4 regions of the Brevibacillus sp. M2.1A genome follow, and region 1 is predicted to be linked to each of the others. Evidence: riboswitches for the same ligand, from Rfam matches in the RefSeq annotation. Region 1 holds a riboswitch; each other region holds the start of a gene.

Region 1 (5,495 bases):
ATTCGTGATGAAATGACATATCCCTACAAAATCCGCACAAATCTTCTTACTTTTTCAGCGAGAATCAAATCCCTCTCTTACCTAAGACGTCCAAAAGCCCTTCACGCCTTTTTGTGACGAGAAGGGCTTCTTGGCGCAAATTTACGCCTTTCCTTTTAGGTAATCATCCTTTATCTTCTTTTCCTGTTCAGCGGTGGTCATGTCTTTCTCCAACACCTGATACATCAATTCATCCTTTACTTGGCGAGGGACTCCTTTTTCCTGATGATTTGGGACAGATGAACTCGAGACAGAGTCATGTTCCATACTGCGTACCTCCATGGCTTTTTGGGGTTAGCTTACCCGAAAGCGCCCACTCCATTCACCACACCCGCTGAACACGGAGCATTTCACGTAGTTCATCGACCGAACGCGGAATATGTCCGCCCAACTCGCGCTTCCACTGCTCAGGCAGTGCCTCCCACACATCAACGAGCAACGGCATACCCAGATGAAGACTCTCCAGCATGGCTCTGTTTTCCAATGCCTCCTGCGGATCTCCCGCGAACACAAGCCTGCCTGCATCCATGATGCAAATCCACTCGGCCCATTCAAAGGCAATATCCATATCGTGTGTTGCCATCAAAACAGTTGTTCCTTGCCGGTGAATGGCATCGAGCTCCCGCAGCAAATTTTTGGTCTGATAGCGATCCAAATACGCAGTAGGCTCGTCCAATAGCAAAAGCTCTGGCTCCATGACCATGACCCCCGCGAGCGCCAGCCGCCGTTTTTGTCCCAGGCTCAAATGATGAATCGGAGCTTCTGCCAGCTCTCTCAACCCGAATGCATCCAGCACCTTTTCTACCTTTGCCCGGATTACTTCCACAGGCAGCTTCTGATTGCATAAACCGTAGGATATATCTTCTGCGACCGTGCTTGCGATCAACTGATGCTCGGGATCTTGAAAGACCAAGCCCACCTTTTGCGTCATCTCTTGCAATGCGGCTCGCTTGTAGACAAGCGGTTTTCCCTTCCACAGCACTTGTCCCTGCTGTGGCTCGATGATTCCGTTTCCATGCAAGAACAAAGTCGACTTCCCACAGCCATTCCGTCCCAAAAGAACACATTTCTTCCCCTCAGGAATCCATAAGGACAGCCCTGACAGGACAGGTCCTCGCCCTCCCGGATACGTGTACTGCAAATCGATGAACTCCAACAACCGTGATGTCATAACCGCCAACCTCCTGTCCACCACTCAAGCAGCACCAGCAGCATACAGCCTGCGATTGCCTCCCACTCATAGCGGCGTGAGCGGGCATGGGTATGAAACGAGAGCACCTGCATGCTCTCCCCAAAGCCCCTAGCCGCCATTCCTTTGTGCAAGGCTTCGTATTTGCGCATTGCTCTGACAAACAATTGCGCAACGAGAACCCCTGCATCCCGAAGCGTCGCTCGGAAGCCGCGATGACCTCCGCGCGAACGTTGGGCAATCCAGAGCTGATGAGAAATCGTTACCAACACAAAAATAAACCGATACATGATCATTAATAAGTCAGTTACAAGGACAGGCATACGTAGCCGGCGAAGCACCTGCAAAATATCAGCAAACGGCACGGTAAACAAAATGAAAGCAAAGCAGGATAAGCTCGCCATGGTACGCCAAAACAAGATCCAAGCTTTACTGAAGGACGACATCGGCACATAGAGCACATAAGAACCCAGCTCCCATGCTGCCGCGACCTGGACCTGCACTTCTCCTGCTCTCGCCCCTTCAACTAGTAGAGCAGGAAGCCCCGCAGCGAAAAACGAGAGCGACACGATCATAAAGGTAAAATAGATACGGACAGGAATCCGGGCATACACCACTACCCATACCGTCATCCACACAGCGACAGCCATCTGCATCCATACATGTCCTACCAGGACGAGCAGTAACAATGCGCTCGCCAGTAATAGCTTATGAGCAGGCGGCAGACGTTTCAGCCTGTTTTGATAAGAGAGAGAATCAAGCTGCAGACCGTTCATTTTTTCCGCTTATCCAACCGGCCTTTGTACAAGCCCACGGCGTAGCCAACCACTCCCGCTCCCAACGCCGCCTGCACCGCAAACAATAGACTCTCCGTCTCTCCCCCTGGCGGCTCTATCAGCGGCTGGAACCACGGTTCGTAGTTCGGGGCGATTTCCTTGATCGCTTCCTCTGCCACGCCATCTGCGCCGCCAAATTCCGAATCCTGAACCAGCAACAGCGGGACAATAGCCAGTACGATTACTCCAATGAGTAAAAGCCAGTTCCATCCTTTTTTCACAGCGATTCCTCCCGTTTGAGCAAACGAAGCTGTGTAAGCTCTTTTGCGTTGTAAGATAACAACCAGTTCCAAACAAGAACGGTCAACAGACCTTCACTGATGGCGAGCGGTACTTGCGTGAATGCAAAAATTCCTGCGAATTTGGCAAACGAGGCCAACACTCCGCCAGATTCAGCTGGAAATGCGAGTGCCAGTTGAAGCGAAGTCACTACATAGGTAGCGAGATCAGCCAAAGCCGCCGCCGCAAAAACCGCCAGTCGCTGGCTTCCTGCCACTTTCATGATCAACCGATAGATTCCGTATGCCACCATTGGTCCTACCACTGCCATAGATACAGCATTCGCCCCTAGCGTAGTCAAACCTCCATGCGCCAATAGCAGGGCTTGAAACAAGAGCACCATGCTCCCTAGCACAGACATCGCAAAAGGTCCAAACATAATGGCACCGAGGCCCGTTCCAGTCGGGTGAGAGCTGCTGCCTGTAACCGAAGGGATTTTCAGTGCAGATAAAACAAAGGCAAACGCTCCTGCAACGCCAATTAGGAGCTTCATTTCGGGATGTTCTTTTACAATTTTGTTAATCGAGCGAATCCCAAGAATAAAAAATGGCAAGAAGACAGCCCACCAAAATAAGGCCCAGGATAAAGGCAAATACCCTTCCATGATGTGCATCGCGTGTCCTGTCTCAGGTTCATTGAGCAAAAAATACAGGACGAAGCCCGCGATCATCAGACAAGTAGATACGAGACGAGATCGATTCATGTTCATTCCTCCTTCACTCACTTTCGTTCTTTCCTCCAAACAAAAAAATCCCATCCATCAATGGACGAGATGTGCACACAAAACAACAGACTGACTAGACAGCCTCATTGCCTCGTATTCACCGCTCCTTTCCGCGAAGGTTCTGTGGGTGTGGCTACTAGGTAGGTCTCCTGGCTTCCAGATCCATGCGCTCCTTGTCCTTCCCCATACGAAAATGAGTGGTTTCCTTCTCAAAGAGAGCTCCCTGGTTACAGTGGCGGGACCGCTCGGGACTTTCACCCGATTCCCTGTTACCCTTTATGCGTCACATAAAGGCACCTAACGCCGACTATATGCAATTGACTGACAATTCATGTTTGTCCCACATCATTATACCGGATCACTACATAAATCGGAAGAATATAAGCGAAAACGCATAAGTCGATGACCCTTACAAACGGAGCCATCGACCTATGCATACTTTGTTTTATCTATTCTTTTGCGTCTACGCCAATCACTTCACTAATATGTTTAAAGCCATCGCGTTGCATGAGCTTCAGCAGTTTTTTGTTGATTTGCTTGGCGATACCTGGGCCCTGATAAATCATCCCTGTATACACCTGAACGAGACTAGCTCCTGCCCGGATTTTCGCGTAGGCGTCTTCCCCGTTATAAATACCGCCGACACCAATAATTGGTACCTTATCTCCTACTTCTTGATAAATCTCCTTCACCCAAGCCGTGGAACGCTCTGTAAGAGGTCTTCCGCTCAAGCCGCCCGCTTCCTCGGCAAATCGATGTCCGGAAACCGCCTCGCGTGATAGTGTCGTATTGGTAGCAATAATTCCGGAAATGCCTTCTTCTACAGCAGCGTGAACCACATCGCGCATGTGCTCATCTGACATGTCTGGCGCTACTTTCAACAAAATCGGCTTTTTCTTGATGGAACGCGCTTCCATTTCGGTTGCCTTTTCCCTTACTGCACGCACCAAATGACGCAAGCTCTCTGTTTCCTGCAAGTCACGCAGATTCGGGGTATTCGGAGAGCTGATGTTAATGACGAAATAGTGACCGTATGCATAGAGCATGTCCATACATTTGCTATAGTCGACGGCCGCTTCTTCATTGGGCGTTACTTTGTTTTTCCCAATGTTAATCCCAATCGGAACATCTGAGTATGCGTAATCGACCAAATGCTGGGAAGCCAAATACGCACCGTGATTGTTGAAGCCCATTCGGTTAATGACAGCTTGATGTTCCGGCAATCGGAACAATCGGGGCTTCGGATTGCCTGGCTGCCCCTGCGGCGTCAATGTCCCGATTTCCACAAATCCAAAACCAAGGGCACCCAACGCATGGTAGACTTCTGCATTTTTATCAAAACCGGCTGCAAGTCCGACTGGATTCGGAAACGTCATTCCCCACAGCTTATTCTCCAACCGCTGGTCTTTTACCTGATAGATCATCTTCAGGATGCTTTTGCCTGGAGCAGAATCCTCCACCAGCCTTAAGGCACCAATTGTCTTTTCGTGAATCTCTTCCGCATCTTGCTGGAACAGATATTTTCTTATGAGCTGATACATCGGCTGCACTCCTTACTCCGTTTCTACCTTTTTACCTCATAGTAGAATACCATACTTTTTCGGGAGGATGTAACCTTTATACGTGATACATATTTCCAGCCAAGCAGGCAAATCCTAACAGCACCACCACGCACAGGGGGATAAGTCTTTCATGAAAGTGGACGGAAAAATCGGGATTGGTCAAGCCATTATGGTGATGATGCTGACGATCGGCATTACGAACCACGTAACCGTTATCCCCCTCTTATTGAGTAAAGCCGGAAGAGATGCTTGGTTGAGCGTGTTGATTGCCGGTATCCCTTTTTCCTTCTGGGCGTACTTGCTGTTTGTGGTTAATCGAAGTACGAAGCAACAGTCTTTGCATGAATGGCTTGCGCAACGCTCAGGAAAAATCGTCAGCCATCTGTTGCTCACCCCGATCATGGTCTGCCTGTACATGATGGCCCTAACCAACCTGATCGATACCCAGACATGGACGACCGTCAACTACTTGCCTCGAACACCCGAGTGGGTGACCGCATTAGCCTTAATGGGTTTATGCATACTCGCGTCAATCGGGGGAATAACGTCCGTAGGAATCACAGCAGGAATCTTGTTGCCTGTCGTGGTTTTGCTCGGATTTTTCATCGCTTTTGGCAATATTCCTAAAAAGGATTATAGTCTTTTGTTGCCGCTTTTCCAGCATGGGTATCGTCCTCTTCTTCACGGGATGCTCTATGTAGGCGGCGGTATTTCAGAGATGTTTCTGCTGCTATTGCTCCAACCTCACGTACGTAAGCCCTTGCGCCTCGTACACTTTTTGGTCATGCTCGGCATCACGCTTCTGCTGACACTCAGTCCGTTGACAGGGGCTATTGCGGAATTTGGACCTATAGAGTCTGCGCGCC
Region 2 (5,495 bases), 3.0 Mb from region 1:
GGGATCAGCTATGGGAAGTTATCAAGCATTTGATCCTGCCAGGCATTGCATTAGGTACGATCCCGATGGCGATCATTGCACGTATCACTCGTTCGAGCATGCTGGAAGTCATGCGTGCCGACTACGTCAGAACCGCTCGTGCAAAAGGGCTGACACAGTTTTGGGTCGTGTACAAGCATGCGCTGAAAAATGCAATGATCCCTGTTTTGACGGTAATTGGTTTGCAAACAGGGTTGCTGCTGGGTGGAGCTGTTTTGACAGAGACGATCTTCGGATGGCCAGGTGTCGGTCGTTATATTGTGACCGCCATTGGAAACCGTGACTATCCGGTTATCCAATCCGGTATCCTTGTGATCGCGACGATTTTCGTCCTGATCAATCTCTTGGTCGACCTTCTGTATGCCTATATCGATCCTCGCATCAAATATCGCTAAGGAGGGACGAAGAGACATGGCACAACCACAATTACAACCACAAGATCAGGTAGTACCTTTAAAAGTGAAGCAAGAAGAAGTAGTCTCTCCTTGGAAGGATGCATGGAGGACACTACGAAAAAACAAGCTGGCGTTGGTGGGCTTCGGGATTATTTTGTTTTTCATTGTTGTGGCGGTATTAGCTCCATGGATTGCTCCGTATCCGTACGACGAAGGTCAGCTCGTAATGAAAAACAAGCCCCCTTCCGAAGAGCATTGGTTTGGAACAGATTACAATGGTCGTGATGTATTTAGTCGCGTTATTTATGGGGCGCAAATCTCCTTGTGGGTAGGGACGTTCTCTGTCATTGGCTCCGTTCTCGCAGGGACCTTGCTCGGTCTTTTGGCAGGATATTATGGCAGATGGATTGATACGATCATTTCGCGTCTCTTTGATATTATGCTTGCATTTCCAAGTATTCTTTTGGCAATCGCTGTCGTTGCCATCTTGGGGCCTTCTTTGCAAAACGCCTTGATTGCCATTGCGATTATTAACATTCCGACATTTGGACGGCTAGTACGTGCCCGTGTATTGAGTTTGAAGGAAGAAGAATTCGTCATGGCGGCACGGGCAATCGGAATGAAAAATTCCCGGATTATCATGCAGCATATTTTGCCGAACAGTCTCGCACCAATCATTGTGACCGGGACAATGGGGATCGCAACAGCGATTATCGAAGCAGCTGCACTTGGCTTTCTTGGACTGGGAGCACAAGCGCCAGAACCAGAATGGGGAAAAATGCTCGCTGATTCACGTCAGTACATTCAGAAAGCACCATGGACCGTTATTTTTCCGGGGCTCTCTATCATGCTGACCGTTCTCGGCTTTAACTTGATTGGGGACGGCCTGCGCGATGCACTTGACCCGCGGATGAAAAGCTAGTCCAATCGCAAAAAAGACAGAAGGGAATGTGATGCCGTCCTTCTGTCTTTTCTTGTTTATTCTTCTTCCATGAAGGTGCGGCACAACTGATTGAAAGCAGGAGCAGCTTTCGTGATGACTTGATGCTTTACGTTCGGGATCATTTCGAGTCTTGCTTTTGGCAATTTCATGCTAAGCGTCTGCGCATAATGGTGCATCCGTTGATCACGTTCGCCATAGGCAAGTAAAATCGGAAGCTGGATGTTGCTCAGGCGCTCTGTACATTGATATCGATGTCCGGCAGCGTAAAGGTATTTCACGCTAGTAGGATCTGTTTTGGAGGCGTGTGCCGTCCATTTTTCGCGCATTTCTGGGTTATCGACATGTGAGGAAGCAATGGAACGGGCAAGAAGAGGAACTCCGTGAAGCATCGACAACGCCTGGGCCATCCAAAATCGTCCATGTAAATACAGGTCATTCACTTCGGAAAATCCGCTCACGAGTATACCGCCTTGTGCATGATCAGGATAGCGAAGACAATATTCAAGGGCGATAGAGGCACCTTGGGAGTAGCCCAAAATAAAGGGACGCTCAATGCCGAGTGCCGGGATCAGCTTATGGAGCCGTTCTGCCAACTCCCCAATGGAAAAGGGCTTCTCCATCGGAGAACTGTCGCCATGTCCGGGTAAATCAGGGACAATGAGCTGATATGTATCTGCGAGTGTTTGCTGATAAACAAAATTGATAGAGCCGATACATGGCGCATGGATACACAATAACGGCTGGCCTTTTCCTGATATGTGAAAAGCAAACTGTTTGCCATCCTGATGGACGAGTATTTGTTCCATTTTCATTTTCACCCCACTTATAGGTTGTCCGATCCAAGGGAGATTTTTCAATTGAACTCTTCTTTTTTTGATGGGGAAGTGGTATTCTCGCAATAGAATAATTGGTGAAAGCAGGGTGAAGAAGTTGTTTCAAGAGCGCATTTCGAAGCTCCACACGTTTTTGACAGAGCAAGAGCTGAACGCGGTGTTGATTACCTCTCCCAAGCACGTCTACTATTTGACCGGATTTTTTACAGACCCGCATGAACGTTTTATGGGTCTTGTTATTCCTGCTGAGGGAAAGCCTTCCTTGATTGTACCTGCTCTTGATCGTGAAGCAGCGGCAGAAGCTTCGTTCGTTCAAGATATCCATACACATACGGATATCCAAAACCCGTATGAAATTCTCAAGCAAGTGTTGCCAGCGAACTTGGCGAAGCTCGGTATTGAGAAAAGTCATATGACTGTCGAGCGCTATGAAGCACTTGGACAAGTTGTTCTGGCGTCAAGCTATGTGGACGTGGAAGAGCCACTCCGTGAAATGCGTTTGATCAAATCCGTGGATGAAGTGGATCGTCTGAAATACGCTGTTCAGTTGGTCGAGGATTCCTTGCGGGAGACCCTGAAGAAAGTTCAGAAAGGCATGACCGAGACAGAAATCGTAGCTGAGCTGGAATTCCAGATGAAGCGCTTGGGCGCAGAAGGCCCATCCTTTACGTCCATGGTATTGGCAGGGGAGAAGTCGGCACTTCCACACGGAAAGCCAGGAACCCGCCAGGTGCAAGAAGGCGACTTGCTTTTGTTTGATATCGGAGTAGCTGCAAACGGATATGTATCCGATATTACTCGTACCTTTGCTGTAGGCGAGATCAGTGCCCAGCTGCAAGAGATTTACGAGACGGTATTGGCGGCCAACGAAGCGGCAATTGCTGAGATTCGTCCGGGTGTGACCTTTGCGCATTTGGATAAAACCGCTCGCGATGTCATCACTGCAAAAGGCTACGGTGAATACTTCATGCACCGTCTTGGGCACGGACTTGGGATGGATGTACATGAATATCCGTCTGTTCACAGCCAGAACCAAGAAGTGCTTCGACCAGGGATGGTTTTTACGATCGAGCCGGGCATCTATTTGCCAGGTGTAGGCGGCGTGCGGATTGAAGACGATGTATTGGTTACGGAAACGGGAGTTGAAATACTCACGCAGTTCCCGAAAAAACTGACTTCCATCAACTAATGAAGAAATCATAAAAATTGAATACGTATCGAATGGTGCTGGATGGCATATGCCGTCAGCTTAAAAGGGAAGTCCGGTGAGAAACCGGCGCGGTCCCGCCACTGTAACGAGGAGTGCCTAGCAAATAGCCACTGTTTTTTGGAAGACAAAAAATGGGAAGGTAGCTGGGTGTGTTGATCCGTAAGCCAGGAGACCTGCCATGCGATCCTATACAATCGACCCACGAGGATGGGGCAGATGTGGAAGCAGTCTATGAAAGGGCGCCTTTATGCCTGCTTATAGTTATATCTACGTTTGTCATGCACCTCCCGATTGAAATGGGGGGTGCTTTTTTGTGGAGGATTTGGTTCAAGCCATCATTTCCAAACAGAAAAGAGGATTACAGATGATGAAGGCAAACAAAACGCATACAGTAATAAAAGGACTAGCTTTCGGTATTATGACAGCTGCCATGCTTTTGGTTTCGGCATGCGGCTCCACTACGACAACACAGGCTCCAGCCAAAACAGAACAAACAGCTGCTCCAGCAGCAGAAGGCAAGCCAGTAACACTAACCAATAATGGTATCGAAATGACTTATCCAACAGCACCTGAGCGTGCAGTGACTTTGAACCAGCACGTCACCGAAATCATGCTGGCATTGGGCCTTGCTGATAAAATGGTCGGAACTGCTTACCTGGATGATGAAATCCTTCCTGAGTTAAAAGCAGATTACGACAAGATTCCGGTACTGTCTGACAAGTATCCTACGAAAGAAGTGCTGCTGGCAGCGAACCCAGACTTTGTATACGCCGGATGGAAAAGTGGATTCGGCGAAAAGGGCGTAGGATCGATGCAAGATTTGGAAAAGGTTGGCATCAAATCGTATCTGCAAGCGTCATCTAGCATGCCTGGCCCGACTATCGACGATGTGTTTGCGGACATTACGAACATTGGACGCATTTTCCGTGTGGAGGACAAAGCCAATGATTTGATCCATAAAATGAAGAGTGAAATGGATCAAACAATGAGTAAAATTGGCAAGATTGACGAGCCACTAAAAGTGTTCGTGTACGACAACGGGGAAGATAAACCATTCACAGCAGCCAACAACTACATGACATCCTTAATCAAGAATGCAGGCGGTAAGAATATTTTTGACGATATTCAAAAGGGTTGGGCAGAGGTAAGTTGGGAACAAGTAGTAAGTCGCAATCCAGACGTGATTATTATCGTAGATTACGGGGATAGAACCGTCGAGCAAAAACGCAATTTCCTTTTGAGTAAAAAAGAATTGGCGGATATCCCTGCGATTAAAAATCAACGACTAATGGTATTGCCTTTGTCCGCAGCTTCTGAAGGTGTTCGAGCACCGATTGCGCTGAAAATTTTGGCGGAAGGACTCTACCCGGATAAATTCAAATAGAGTACGCCCCTTTTAAGGGAGGGAATAGCACTGCAACAGATCAAGTTACCTTATATCATCATTACTTTACTGGTCGGACTTTTCCTCTCGATTACGTTCGCAGTTACCCTGGGATCAGTAGAGATTAAGCCGACTACGGTATGGAAAATCGCCTTATCAAAAATTCCGATGTTGACCCAATGGATCGAAGTGGATTGGTCCAAAGGTGAGCAAACGATTATTTGGGATATTCGCTTTCCTCGTGTACTCTTGGGGGCAATCGTCGGCGCAGGTCTGTCTGTCGTGGGAGTAGCGATTCAATCGTTGGTTCGCAACTCCCTGGCTGACCCGTATGTGTTAGGCGTATCTTCAGGTGCTTCGGTTGGCGCTACCTCGGTAATTATTTTTGGAGCATTCAGCATGTACGGGCAGTATGCGCTATCCTTTGGCGCTTTTACAGGCTCCCTTGTGTCCATCATTCTTATTTTTACGCTATCCCGTATTGGTGGACAAAACTCGACGGTACGCCTGCTCATGGCTGGAATTGCGATATCTGCGATCTTGTCGGCCATTACCAGTCTGCTTGTTTTTTCAGCGCCAAATGAGCATGGAATTGGGACGGTTCTGTTTTGGTTAAGTGGCAGTCTGGCTGGCGGGAAATGGGAATACCTGACGATCCCTACAATGATTGTCGTCATCTGTCTCATCGTCT
Region 3 (5,495 bases), 1.1 Mb from region 1:
TCGCATTTACGGACAGCAAGAGGTTGATCGATTGCAGCAAATCCTTTTTTACCGCGAGCTGGGGGTGAGCTTGGAGGAAATCAAGGAGATCCTGGATTCACCAACCTTTGATGCTGACCGGGCACTGCTGGAGCACCGCGAGAAGCTCCTGGAAAGGCGAGCGCAATTGGATGCGTTAATCGCCAATGTCGATTTGACATTAGCACAAAGAGAGGGGACCAAAACGATGAGTGACAAACAAAAATTTGAAGGCTTCAAGCAAAAGTTGATTGACGACAACGAGGCGCAATACGGAGAAGAAATTCGTGCAAAATATGGAAGTGACCGAATCGAAAAATCGAATCAGAAGGTCAAAGGCATGACAGAAGAACAATATGCCGCGCTGGAGAAATTGAACGCAGAGCTGCACGAGACGTTGGCGCAGGCTTTTTCGACAGGTGATCCTGCTCATGAATTAGCGCAAAAAGCAGCAGATCTTCACCGTCAATGGCTGAGTTTTTATTGGGACAGCTACAGTAAGGAAGCCCACGCAGGTGTGGCCCAGATGTATGTTGATGACCCGCGCTTCACGGCTTACTATGACAAGGAGCAGCCAGGTGTAGCCGAGTTTCTCCGCGATGCAGTGGCCATTTATACCAGCAAGTGAGGTGTCAAAAAAAGAAGCTGCGAGCAGGGCAGCTTCTTTTTGTTTTACGCTTTGTTATCCCCACCTGCTGCGGGGAAAAGCTTTTGTCCCAAGGGTGTTGGCAAGCCATCCATGCTTACTACGTTGTATTCCTTTTGATAATCAAGCAGCTCCTGCTCGTCTTTAGCCAAAGTCCATTTCTGAAGGGTTTCGCGTTCTTTTGAATAGGAATAGAAGGGGATAGCCCAGCCGCAAGAAGTCTTTACTTCCTGTATGTTTACGGTAATGATTTGACGAGCACCAGGCAGAAGCGGGAAGTCATTTACGAGCTCATCCCAGCGAGGTGTATCTGGGAGAATAACCGTTCCTTTGCCGAATAGGCGCATGATGAGAGGTGGGCCTTCAAATGCACAGAACATGATCGTAATCCTGCCATTTTCCTGTAGATGTGCACTGGTCTCGTTTCCACTTCCAGTCAGGTCCAAATAGGCGACCTCATTTGGGGATATTATGCGAAAAGAATCGTACCCTTTCGGTGAAAGATTCACGTGACCATCTGTGTCCATTGGAGCAGAGGCAACAAAGAACACCCGTTGCTTCTTGATAAACTTCTCATGCTCAGGTCGTAACTCGGAAAAAAGCTGACCCATTTTTGCACCCCTCCAAGTAATGGAATTTTTTTACTGCCCTTATATTACGATAAAAATATGAAGATTTTGTGTTGTTTTTCACCAGCGCCTCCCAAATAGGTGATAAAGTGTAAATATTCTCGCAACAAAATGATTTTTGAAAAGGAGGAGCATTTACATGCAATCATCACAGCCTATTTACTTAGGGGAGCGCATTCATTTGATAGACGGTTTCGATATGGGCTGGCCAGAGCGTACGGGGACTTATGTCATCGCTGAAGAAGAACTGACTTTGGTCGAAACAGGACCAAGCCCCTCAGTCCCATACATCAAGGCCGGTCTCGCCAAGCTCGGTTATACGCCGGAACAAGTAAAATACATCATTGTGACACATATTCATTTGGATCATGCAGGAGGAGTAGGACTGTTTTTGAAGGATTGTCCAAACGCAAAGGTCGTCGTCCACCCGAAAGGTGCACGTCATCTCGTAGATCCGAGCCGACTGATCGCAGGGGCGAGAGCGGTTTATCACGATGATTTTGATCGATTGTTCGATCCGATCGTGGCAGTTCCCGAGGAGAGGCTTTTGATTCGCGGCGACGGGGATACACTGAAGATCGGAGAAAATTGCGTGTTAGAGTTTCTGGATTCGCCGGGACATGCCAATCATCATTTCAGCATCTACGATCCCGTAAGCCGCGGCATGTTCACAGGGGATACGGCAGGTGTACTTTATCCACAGCTTCAAAAGGATGGCATACACCTCGTGCTGCCATCTACTTCGCCGAATCAGTTTGACCCAGATGCCATGTTAGCGTCTCTAAGCCGTTTTGAAGCGCGCAAGCTAAATCGCATTTACTTTGGTCATTTTGGGATGTCTGAGCAGGTAGATGATGTGTACCGTCAAATACGTGAGTGGCTCCCCGTGTTTGTGGAGGAAGGAGAGTCAGCGATTGCTGCTGGACAAACCTATGAAGAACTGTCTCGTACGCTGTTGGAACGAATCTCGGATCATCTACAGTCACAAGGCATCAGTGGTGACCACGACGTTTTCGAAGTACTCAAGCTCGATTTGCAAGTATGCTCCATGGGCATTCTGGATTATTTGCACAAACGAGAATAATAGCCTGTGAAAAGCTTTACATTTGCCTGAACCTTTTGTTCAGGCGTTTTTCATTTTTAGTTAGGCAAGAAAGTATTGGCTTACGTGTTTGTCATTCTTTTTTCATCCAAGGAATGCTATGATGTAGGATGAATCATGGACTGTGACAATTTCAAACGTAACAGCAAATAGGTGCCTCGTCTTTTAAAAAAAGATCGGGTGAAAAGGGAAGTCGGTGAAAATCCGACGCGGTCCCGCCACTGTAAATCGGCTCGTTCCTCAGCCGTAAGCCAGGAGACCTGCCTGTTTGTTTTCGTGCCTGTTGCCTTCGCGGAAAGGATCGGCCTATTTCAGGAAGCAGACCATCCTGTCTGTTTGCCCTGAGGTGCCGACCCTTTGATTTCCGAATGGAAGCAAGGGTCGCTTTTTTTATTGGAAGGTACAGTCAATCAGACATGACGAAAGGAAGTTCTACATATGAAACGTTCATTGCGATTCATGATCCCACTACTGGTAGCGGCGAGCCTCGCGGGTTGTGCGGGTAATGATAACAGCCAGCCAGCACCAGGTGGACAAACAGGTGCACCGCAGACAACACCGCAAGAGAGCGCGGCCGAGCAGCCTGCAAAACAAACAACGTATCCATTGACAGTCACGGATGCGACTGGAAAAGAAGTAACCTTTGCAAAAGCTCCTGAGCGAATCGTCTCAACATCACCTGCCGAGACAGAGATATTGTTCGCATTAGGCTTGGAAGATCGGATCGTAGCTGTCTCAGACTATGACGATTATCCAGAAGCGGCGAAGGCAAAGCCGAAAATTGGCGGCGTCGTCAAACCGAATGAAGAAGCCATTCTCGCTCAAACGCCGGATATGGTCGTTGGTGGGATTTCGATGGAGAAGCCAGTGGCTGACAAGCTAAAATCTCTCGGAATGCCCGTCTACATTACTCATCCGACAAAGATGGATGACATCCTTAACAATGTTTTAACAATGGGAGTTATCACGAATACACAGGAACAAGCCGAAAAAGTCGTCGCGCAAATGAAGAAAGACATCGCGTACGTTCAAGATGCAGTGAAAAATGTAAAACCGGAACAGAAGAAAAAGGTATACCTGGAATTCTCTCCAGGCTGGACAGTCGGAAAAGGCGAATTCATGGACGAACTCATCACACTGGCTGGAGCGACAAATATTGCTTCTGACACCCAGGGCTGGAATCCGATCAGTGAAGAAAAGATTTTGCAAAACGACCCAGACGTCATTTTGTATGCGAGCGGAATTACCGATGAAAAGACCGGCGTCAAGCTGGAGGATATGATCGCGAATCGCAATGGTTGGGATAAAATGAAGGCGATTCGTGAAAAACAAATCTTTGGCATGGACCAAAATATTTTGTCCCGTCCTGGTCCGCGCATTACACAAGGCTTGATCGAAGTAGCCAAGGCGATTTACCCTGACTTGGTGAAATAAAATGAAGAAACGATTGTTCATATGGGGAGGAGTCAGTTGTCTCGTCCTTCTGGCATCAATAGTCATCAGCATCTCGATGGGGGCGGCACAACTCCCGATCTCACAAGTATGGCTCATCCTGCTCCAGCAGATCCCGGGCTTCTCTGACTGGATTGCCGTAACGTGGCCAGAGTCATCTGAGCAAATTGTCATGAAGGTTCGTTTTCCACGCGTTGTATTGGCTGTCTTGATTGGGGCTTGCTTGTCGCTTGCGGGAGCGGGCTTTCAGGGAGTTTTGCGCAATCCGCTCGCCGATCCGTTTACGATGGGCGTGGCATCAGGTTCTGCTGTCGGAGCAGCCTTTTTGATCCTGTTTGGCTTGCAAATCAGCTTTTTGGGTGCATGGAGCACGCCTGTCGTCGCATTTCTTACAGGACTGCTCAGTCTATGGATCGTACTCGGACTCGCGAACACGCAAGGAAAGCTCCAAACAGAGACCCTGATTTTGTCTGGAGTTGTGGTGCAGGCTTTTCTCGGCTCGCTCGTTTCCTTTATGGTTTCGCTATCCGATCAGACGGTGAATGAGATCGTGTTCTGGCTGATGGGCAGCCTGTCATTTCGGGGCTGGGCCTTTACGTACGTCTTGATTCCGTACTTGGTCATAGGTGGAATGGTGCTGGTGAGCTATGCGCGTTCCTTGAACCTTTTTGCATTGGGCGAGCGGCAGGCTGCGCATCTTGGCGTCCATGTGGATCGAACAAAGATGGTGGTTCTGGTCGTCTCGACTCTTTTGACGGCAGCGGCGGTTTCTATCGCGGGAATTATCGGGTTCGTTGGCCTGGTGGTACCGCACCTCGTCCGTATGCTGGTTGGTCCTGACCACCGTATTTTGCTGCCGATGGCTGCGATCTGCGGTGGCATCTATGTGCTGTGGGCCGACACTCTCGCCAGAATGCTGCTAAGTCCCACAGAAATCCCGCTCGGTGTCGTGACAGCATTTCTGGGAGCACCGTTTTTCGCTTATTTATTGAAGCAAAATAAACGCTTTAGGAAGAGGTAACGTAAGCTTATGATCAATGTGCGCAGCTTGCAGAAATCGTATCAGGATACGCCAGTTTTGCACGGAATCGATTTTTGCGTGGACAAGGGAGAATTTTTTGGCATCATCGGGCCCAATGGAAGCGGTAAATCCACCTTGCTGAAAATGATTTCAGGAGTCATCAAGGCGGATGCCGGAGACATTTTGCTTCAGGAGAAAAAGCTTCTTTCCTATCCACGCAAAGAGCTTGCCAAAATACTGGCTGTTTTGGAGCAAGAGGGTCTGCCGCCAGTCGGCTTTCGTGTCCGAGAGGTGTTGGAGATGGGACGCTTTCCTTACCAAAATTGGCTGGGCGAAGAAAAGCAGGATGTCGCATCGCTCATTGATGAAATCGTCCAGATGCTCGGTCTTGAACATTTGGAAGAGCGCACACTGGATCAGTTGAGCGGTGGGGAAAAGCAGCGCGTGGCTTTGGGGAAGGCATTGATCCAGCGACCACAGGTGCTATTGCTGGATGAACCCACGACTTACCTCGATATCGGGTATCAGATTCAACTGATGGACATTGTGCGAAAATGGCAAAAGACGACGCGGGTGACGGTCATTGCTGTGCTGCACGATTTGAATCTGGCCTCCTTATACTGCGAT
Region 4 (5,495 bases), 1.8 Mb from region 1:
AAGTTTTCCGTTTGGCCTATGACGCTGATTTTCAATTTGCTTCGTATATGGCTATCTCCAAATTTTATAAAGATTACGCCTTGAAAACGAACGATAAATCGATGTACTTGGAGCAGTACCCAGACCGGGTGGCCGTTGTGGCACTGTCCCTTGGACAAGGTGACTTTGAGCTCGCCAAGCGTTTAACAGTATCCATGATGGACCAACGTTTGCAACCAGCGACACCAACTTTCCTGAACGCAGGCAAAAGCCGCCGTGGAGAAATGGTCTCCTGCTTCTTGCTCGAAATGGATGATTCACTGAACTCTATCAACTTTATTTTGGGCACTTGTATGCAGTTATCCAAAATTGGCGGCGGGGTAGCCGTGAACCTGTCCAAGCTCCGCGGACGAGGAGAGCCGATCAAAGGCGTCGAGGGCGCGGCAAAAGGTGTCATGCCAGTCCTCAAGTTGTTGGAAGATGCATTTTCCTACGCGGATCAAATGGGCCAACGCAAAGGCTCAGGTGCAGCGTACTACAACATTTTCGGCTGGGATATCAACGAGTTTCTCGATTGCAAAAAGATCAATGCAGATGAAAAAGCGCGCATCAAAACGTTGTCCATCGGCCTGATCGTACCAAACGTTTTCTACAAGCTGGCTGAGGAAAACAAGCCACTGACTGTGTTTGCTCCGTACTCCGTGTACAAAGAATACGGCGTGCATCTGGATGATATGGACCTCGATGACATGTACGAGGAGCTCCTGGCAAACGATCGCATCAAGAAAAAGACCGTGATGAGCGCACGCGAGATGTTGACCAAAATCGCGATGATCCAAATGGAATCAGGCTATCCGTACATCATGAACAAAACGAATGCGAACAACAATCATGCCCTGAAAGATCTCGGCTCGGTGAAAATGTCCAACCTGTGCACGGAAATCTTCCAGCTGCAGGAGACTTCGACGATCACCAATTACGGCGAGATGGACATCATCCGTCGCGATATTAGCTGCAATCTGGCATCGCTCAATATTGTCAACGTGATGGAACGCAAAATGATCCGTGAATCTGTCCACGAAGGAATCGAAGCCATTACAGCCGTAAGTGACATGACGCGTGTAGAAAACGCTCCAGGCGTTCAAAAGGCTAACCGCGAGCTGCACTCAGTAGGTCTCGGTGCGATGAACCTGAACGGTTATCTGGCAAAGAACAAAATCGCTTACGAAAGTGAAGAAGCGAGAGATTTCGCCCGTACGTTTTTCATGATGATGAACTTCTACTCCTTGGAAAAAAGCATGGAAATTGCCAAGGAAACAGGCAAGACCTTCTTGGGCTTTGAACAATCGGAATATGCAAAGGGCACTTATTTTAACAAGTACGTGACGAATGACTACAGCCCACGGACGGAAAAAGCAAAGCTTCTCTTTGAAGGAATGCACATTCCGACGCCAGAGGATTGGGCGGAGCTACAGCAAAAGGTGCAAAAGCATGGCGTTTACCATGCGTATCGTTTGGCGATTGCACCGACACAGAGCATTTCCTACATTCAGAATGCGACTTCTAGCGTGATGCCAATCGTTGAGCATATCGAAACGAGAACGTATGCCAACTCTACGACGTATTACCCGATGCCGTACTTGTCGCAGGAAAACTATTTTTACTACAAATCGGCATATGTGATCGATCAATTCAAAGTAATTGATCTGATTGCCGAAATTCAAGAGCACATCGACCAAGGAATATCGACTGTGCTGCACGTGAACAGCAACATTTCAACCAGAGAACTGGCTCGCTATTACATTTACGCAGCGAAAAAAGGTCTGAAGTCACTCTACTATACGCGTACGAAGCATTTGACTGTAGAAGAGTGCATTAGCTGCGCGGTTTAGTGAACGCGATTCATAAAGGAAAAGCATCAAGCAAAAAGAGAAGAGGAACGCCATATGAAAGCAGTCAATTGGAACAGGCCGGACGACGATTTTACGATGACGTTTTGGAATCAAAACATCATGCAGTTCTGGACGGATGATGAGATTCCGCTATCAGATGACAAGATGGCCTGGATGGAGCTCAGTGCAACTGAACGGGACACGTATAAAAAAGTATTGGGCGGTCTCACCTTGCTGGATACGGTTCAAGGTGGAGTAGGGATGCCGAAAATCATGGAGCATGTCGATGGACTGCAAAGAAAAGCGGTTCTCGCCTTCATGGGCATGATGGAGCAAATCCATGCCAAATCGTACAGCAGTATTTTTACCACGCTGGCATCGACAGAAGAGATTGACGGTATTTTTTCGTGGGTAGAAAATAATCCACATCTGCAAAAGAAAGCGGCCCTCATCTCGAAACGCTATCAAGAAATTGAGAAACCGAAAGATTTGTATATGGCGATGGTAGCGTCCGTCTTCCTGGAAAGTTATCTGTTTTACAGCGGCTTCTTCTATCCGCTCTATTTGGCGGGTCAAGGAAAGATGACAAGCAGCGGGGAAATTATCGATTTGATTGTTCGCGACGAGAGCATCCATGGACTCTATGTCGGCGTTCTCGCGCAAGAAGTCTATCAAGGTCTGAGTGTGGTCGAGCAGACCGCAGCAAAAGAGGAGCTGTATGCCCTTTTGCATGAGCTGCAAGAAAATGAAGAGGCCTATACGACTTCGTTGTATACGGAAATCGGATTGGCTGACGAGGTTCATGCCTACGTGCGCTACAACGCGAACAAGGCATTGATGAATTTGGGGCTGGACCCGCTTTTCCCGGAGGAAGAAGTGAACCCAATCGTGCTGAACGGAATTCGTACGCAGACGAAGCAGCATGACTTCTTCTCGAAAAAAGGAAATGGTTATGTCCGCACGCTAAACGTAGAACCATTGACGGACGATGATTTTAGATTTTAGTATGACAAAAAATGGAATCTGTGTTACTGTATGAACAGTATGCTGCCCTGCTCGTTTAAGGGGGCACTTCACAGAACCATGACAATTTCATAAGAGTGGGAACAGGTTCTTTGGTTATCAAGCTCGACCAAGGATGAAAAGGGAAGTCGGTGAGAATCCGACACGGTCCCGCCACTGTATGTGGGGAGTCGGCACATTTATCAGCCACTGATCCAAACGGATTGGGAAGGCATGTGCAGATGATGATCCCAAAGTCAGGAGACCTGCCTGTTTCGACGACACTGCTTAACCTACGGGAGATAGGGAGGTGTTAGGATGCTGTGATCTCAGTGCTTATTTGGCATTTCTAACGTTCTTTTTGATCGTTGGAGATGCCTTTTTTATTGGGCGGATTCAAGTCAGGATCGAATGAAGAATGGAGAGGAAGCTCATGAAAAGCAGCAATTTGGGATATCCACGGATCGGGAAGAACCGCGAGTGGAAAAAGGCATTGGAAGCATTTTGGGCTGGCACCCTCGATGAGGCAAGCCTGGTTCAGCAAATGGAGCAAATCCGTCACCAAAACCTGTTGGTTCAGCAGGAAAAAGGGGTCGAGCTGATCCCTGTAGGTGACTTTACGTACTACGATCACATGCTGGATATGGCTGTGATGTTTGGATTGGTCCCCAAGCGCTATGAATACGAGGGCGGCCCGGTTTCATTAGCGACATACTTCGCCATGGCTCGCGGTTCGAAAGAAGCTGTCGCCAGCGAAATGACGAAATGGTTTAACACGAACTACCATTATATCGTCCCGGAATTCGGGGAACGACAACCAACCATAACCGAGAACAAGCCTCTCCAGGCATATTTGGAGGCCAAAGAAAAGTATGGCATCATCGGAAAGCCCGTCATTGTAGGCCCGTATACGTTTGTCAAATTGTCCAAAGGATATGAGAAAAACGAATTGGAGATCGTCGTGGATCAACTCGTACCGCTCTACATAGACGTTCTCCAGGAGTTGGAGCTGCACGGTGTGGAATGGGTGCAAATCGATGAGCCTGCATTTGTACTGGATGTTTCGGAGCAAGAACGCGCCCTCATCAAGCGTATCTATGCGCAAATGGGTCAAGCTCTACCACATCTGCAGTGCATGCTGCAAACCTATTTTGAAGCAGTGGATTGGTATGAGGAGCTGGTTTCCTTACCGGTAAAGGGAATCGGTCTTGATTTTGTACACGGAGCGAAGCGAAATCTAACCAATCTGAAAAAACACGGGTTTCCAGCAGGCAAGATTCTCGCAGCGGGAATCATCGACGGTCGAAACATATGGCGTGCATCCATTGAGGAGAAATGGGAGCTGGTCAAAGAAATTTCCGAGATTGTTCCGCTCGAAAAGCTGTGGCTGCAGCCGTCCAGTAGTTTGTTGCATGTACCGGTGACGGTTGAGGCAGAGAGCGGTTTGCCAGAGGAAGTCATGCCTGCATTGGCGTTTTCTGACGAAAAACTGGGGGAAGTACAGCTTTTAGTCCAAGGATTCCGATACGGTAAGTATGTTATATCAAAAGAGATCGCCCAAAATGAAGCGGACTTGCTGAGGCTAGCATTATCCCCAGCGAGGAATCGGGGAGAAGTAAAGAATGCTTTACGTCAAATCGCTACTGCAAAACTTGAAAGAAGTGTTCCTTATCCCGAACGTCGACAGATTCAACAAAATACGTGGAAGTTGCCACTGCTGCCAACTACCACAATCGGAAGCTTCCCGCAGACGGCAGAGGTTCGCCAAGCCCGACAACAGTTTAAAAAAGGGAGTTGGTCAGTGGAGCAATACGATGCTTTCATTCAGGCGCAAATCAAGGAATGGATCGAGATCCAAGAAGAGCTCGGACTGGATGTCCTGGTCCATGGTGAGTTCGAACGAACAGATATGGTTGAGTATTTTGGCGAAAAGCTCGATGGCTTTTTGTTCACGAAAAACGGCTGGGTGCAATCATATGGCTCCCGCTGCGTCAAGCCTCCTATTATTTACGGAGATGTAGAGTTTGTGGCACCAATGACGGTCAAGGAAAGTGTGTATGCAAAATCATTGACCGACAAACCAATGAAGGGCATGTTAACGGGCCCAGCAACCATTTTGAACTGGTCGTTTGCTCGGGTAGATGTCTTCAGAGAAGAAGTGTGCGAACAAATTGCCTTGGCATTGCGAAAGGAAGTAGAAGCCTTGGAAGAAGCGGGGATTCTCATGATTCAAGTCGATGAACCAGCGCTGCGCGAAGGACTTCCGCTCAAAAAAGAAGAGCAAGCCGCTTATCTCGAATGGGCAGTCAGAGCGTTTCGTCTAGCGACCTCTACCGTTGCGCCGAGCACACAGATTCATACACATATGTGCTACTGCGAATTCCATGATTTCATGGATGTCATCAGTGAGCTCGATGCCGATGTGATTTCGATTGAGACTTCCCGCAGCCACGGAGAGCTCGTGTCAGTGTTCGAAACAGGTACATATGACAAAGGCATCGGGCTCGGCGTATACGATATCCATAGCCCCCGAGTTCCAGCTGTCTCTGAGATGGAAGATATGGTAGCCCGAGGTGTACAAGTACTTCCACCTGATCAATTTTGGATTAACCCGGATTGCGG

The links. Region 1 has a riboswitch for cobalamin ahead of HP567_RS27260 (energy-coupling factor ABC transporter permease). Riboswitches for the same ligand answer to the same signal wherever they lie in the genome.
Region 2: another riboswitch for cobalamin. It lies ahead of HP567_RS13640 (ABC transporter substrate-binding protein); the one in region 1 lies ahead of HP567_RS27260 (energy-coupling factor ABC transporter permease).
Region 3: another riboswitch for cobalamin. It lies ahead of HP567_RS22230 (ABC transporter substrate-binding protein); the one in region 1 lies ahead of HP567_RS27260 (energy-coupling factor ABC transporter permease).
Region 4: another riboswitch for cobalamin. It lies ahead of metE (5-methyltetrahydropteroyltriglutamate--homocysteine S-methyltransferase); the one in region 1 lies ahead of HP567_RS27260 (energy-coupling factor ABC transporter permease).

Annotation. Positions count from the first base shown of each region.
Region 1 is NZ_JABSUY020000001.1:5,710,423-5,715,917, forward strand. Features, by position in the region: gene HP567_RS27240 (hypothetical protein) at 142-306, opposite strand; gene HP567_RS27245 (energy-coupling factor ABC transporter ATP-binding protein) at 362-1,210, opposite strand; gene cbiQ (cobalt ECF transporter T component CbiQ) at 1,207-2,004, opposite strand; gene HP567_RS27255 (energy-coupling factor ABC transporter substrate-binding protein) at 2,001-2,285, opposite strand; gene HP567_RS27260 (energy-coupling factor ABC transporter permease) at 2,282-3,046, opposite strand; cobalamin riboswitch at 3,190-3,383, opposite strand; gene HP567_RS27265 (quinone-dependent dihydroorotate dehydrogenase) at 3,517-4,608, opposite strand; gene HP567_RS27270 (GerAB/ArcD/ProY family transporter) at 4,760-5,495, shown strand, end outside.
Region 2 is NZ_JABSUY020000001.1:2,757,230-2,762,724, forward strand. Features, by position in the region: gene HP567_RS13620 (ABC transporter permease) at 1-434, shown strand, start outside; gene HP567_RS13625 (ABC transporter permease) at 451-1,356, shown strand; gene HP567_RS13630 (alpha/beta fold hydrolase) at 1,413-2,183, opposite strand; gene HP567_RS13635 (M24 family metallopeptidase) at 2,308-3,399, shown strand; cobalamin riboswitch at 3,416-3,615, shown strand; gene HP567_RS13640 (ABC transporter substrate-binding protein) at 3,785-4,804, shown strand; gene HP567_RS13645 (FecCD family ABC transporter permease) at 4,874-5,495, shown strand, end outside.
Region 3 is NZ_JABSUY020000001.1:4,615,625-4,621,119, reverse strand. Features, by position in the region: gene HP567_RS22245 (MerR family transcriptional regulator) at 1-646, shown strand, start outside; gene HP567_RS22240 (pyridoxamine 5'-phosphate oxidase family protein) at 691-1,275, opposite strand; gene HP567_RS22235 (MBL fold metallo-hydrolase) at 1,433-2,377, shown strand; cobalamin riboswitch at 2,530-2,677, shown strand; gene HP567_RS22230 (ABC transporter substrate-binding protein) at 2,834-3,829, shown strand; gene HP567_RS22225 (FecCD family ABC transporter permease) at 3,831-4,868, shown strand; gene HP567_RS22220 (ABC transporter ATP-binding protein) at 4,878-5,495, shown strand, end outside.
Region 4 is NZ_JABSUY020000001.1:3,910,472-3,915,966, reverse strand. Features, by position in the region: gene nrdE (class 1b ribonucleoside-diphosphate reductase subunit alpha) at 1-1,871, shown strand, start outside; gene nrdF (class 1b ribonucleoside-diphosphate reductase subunit beta) at 1,926-2,876, shown strand; cobalamin riboswitch at 2,963-3,161, shown strand; gene metE (5-methyltetrahydropteroyltriglutamate--homocysteine S-methyltransferase) at 3,307-5,495, shown strand, end outside.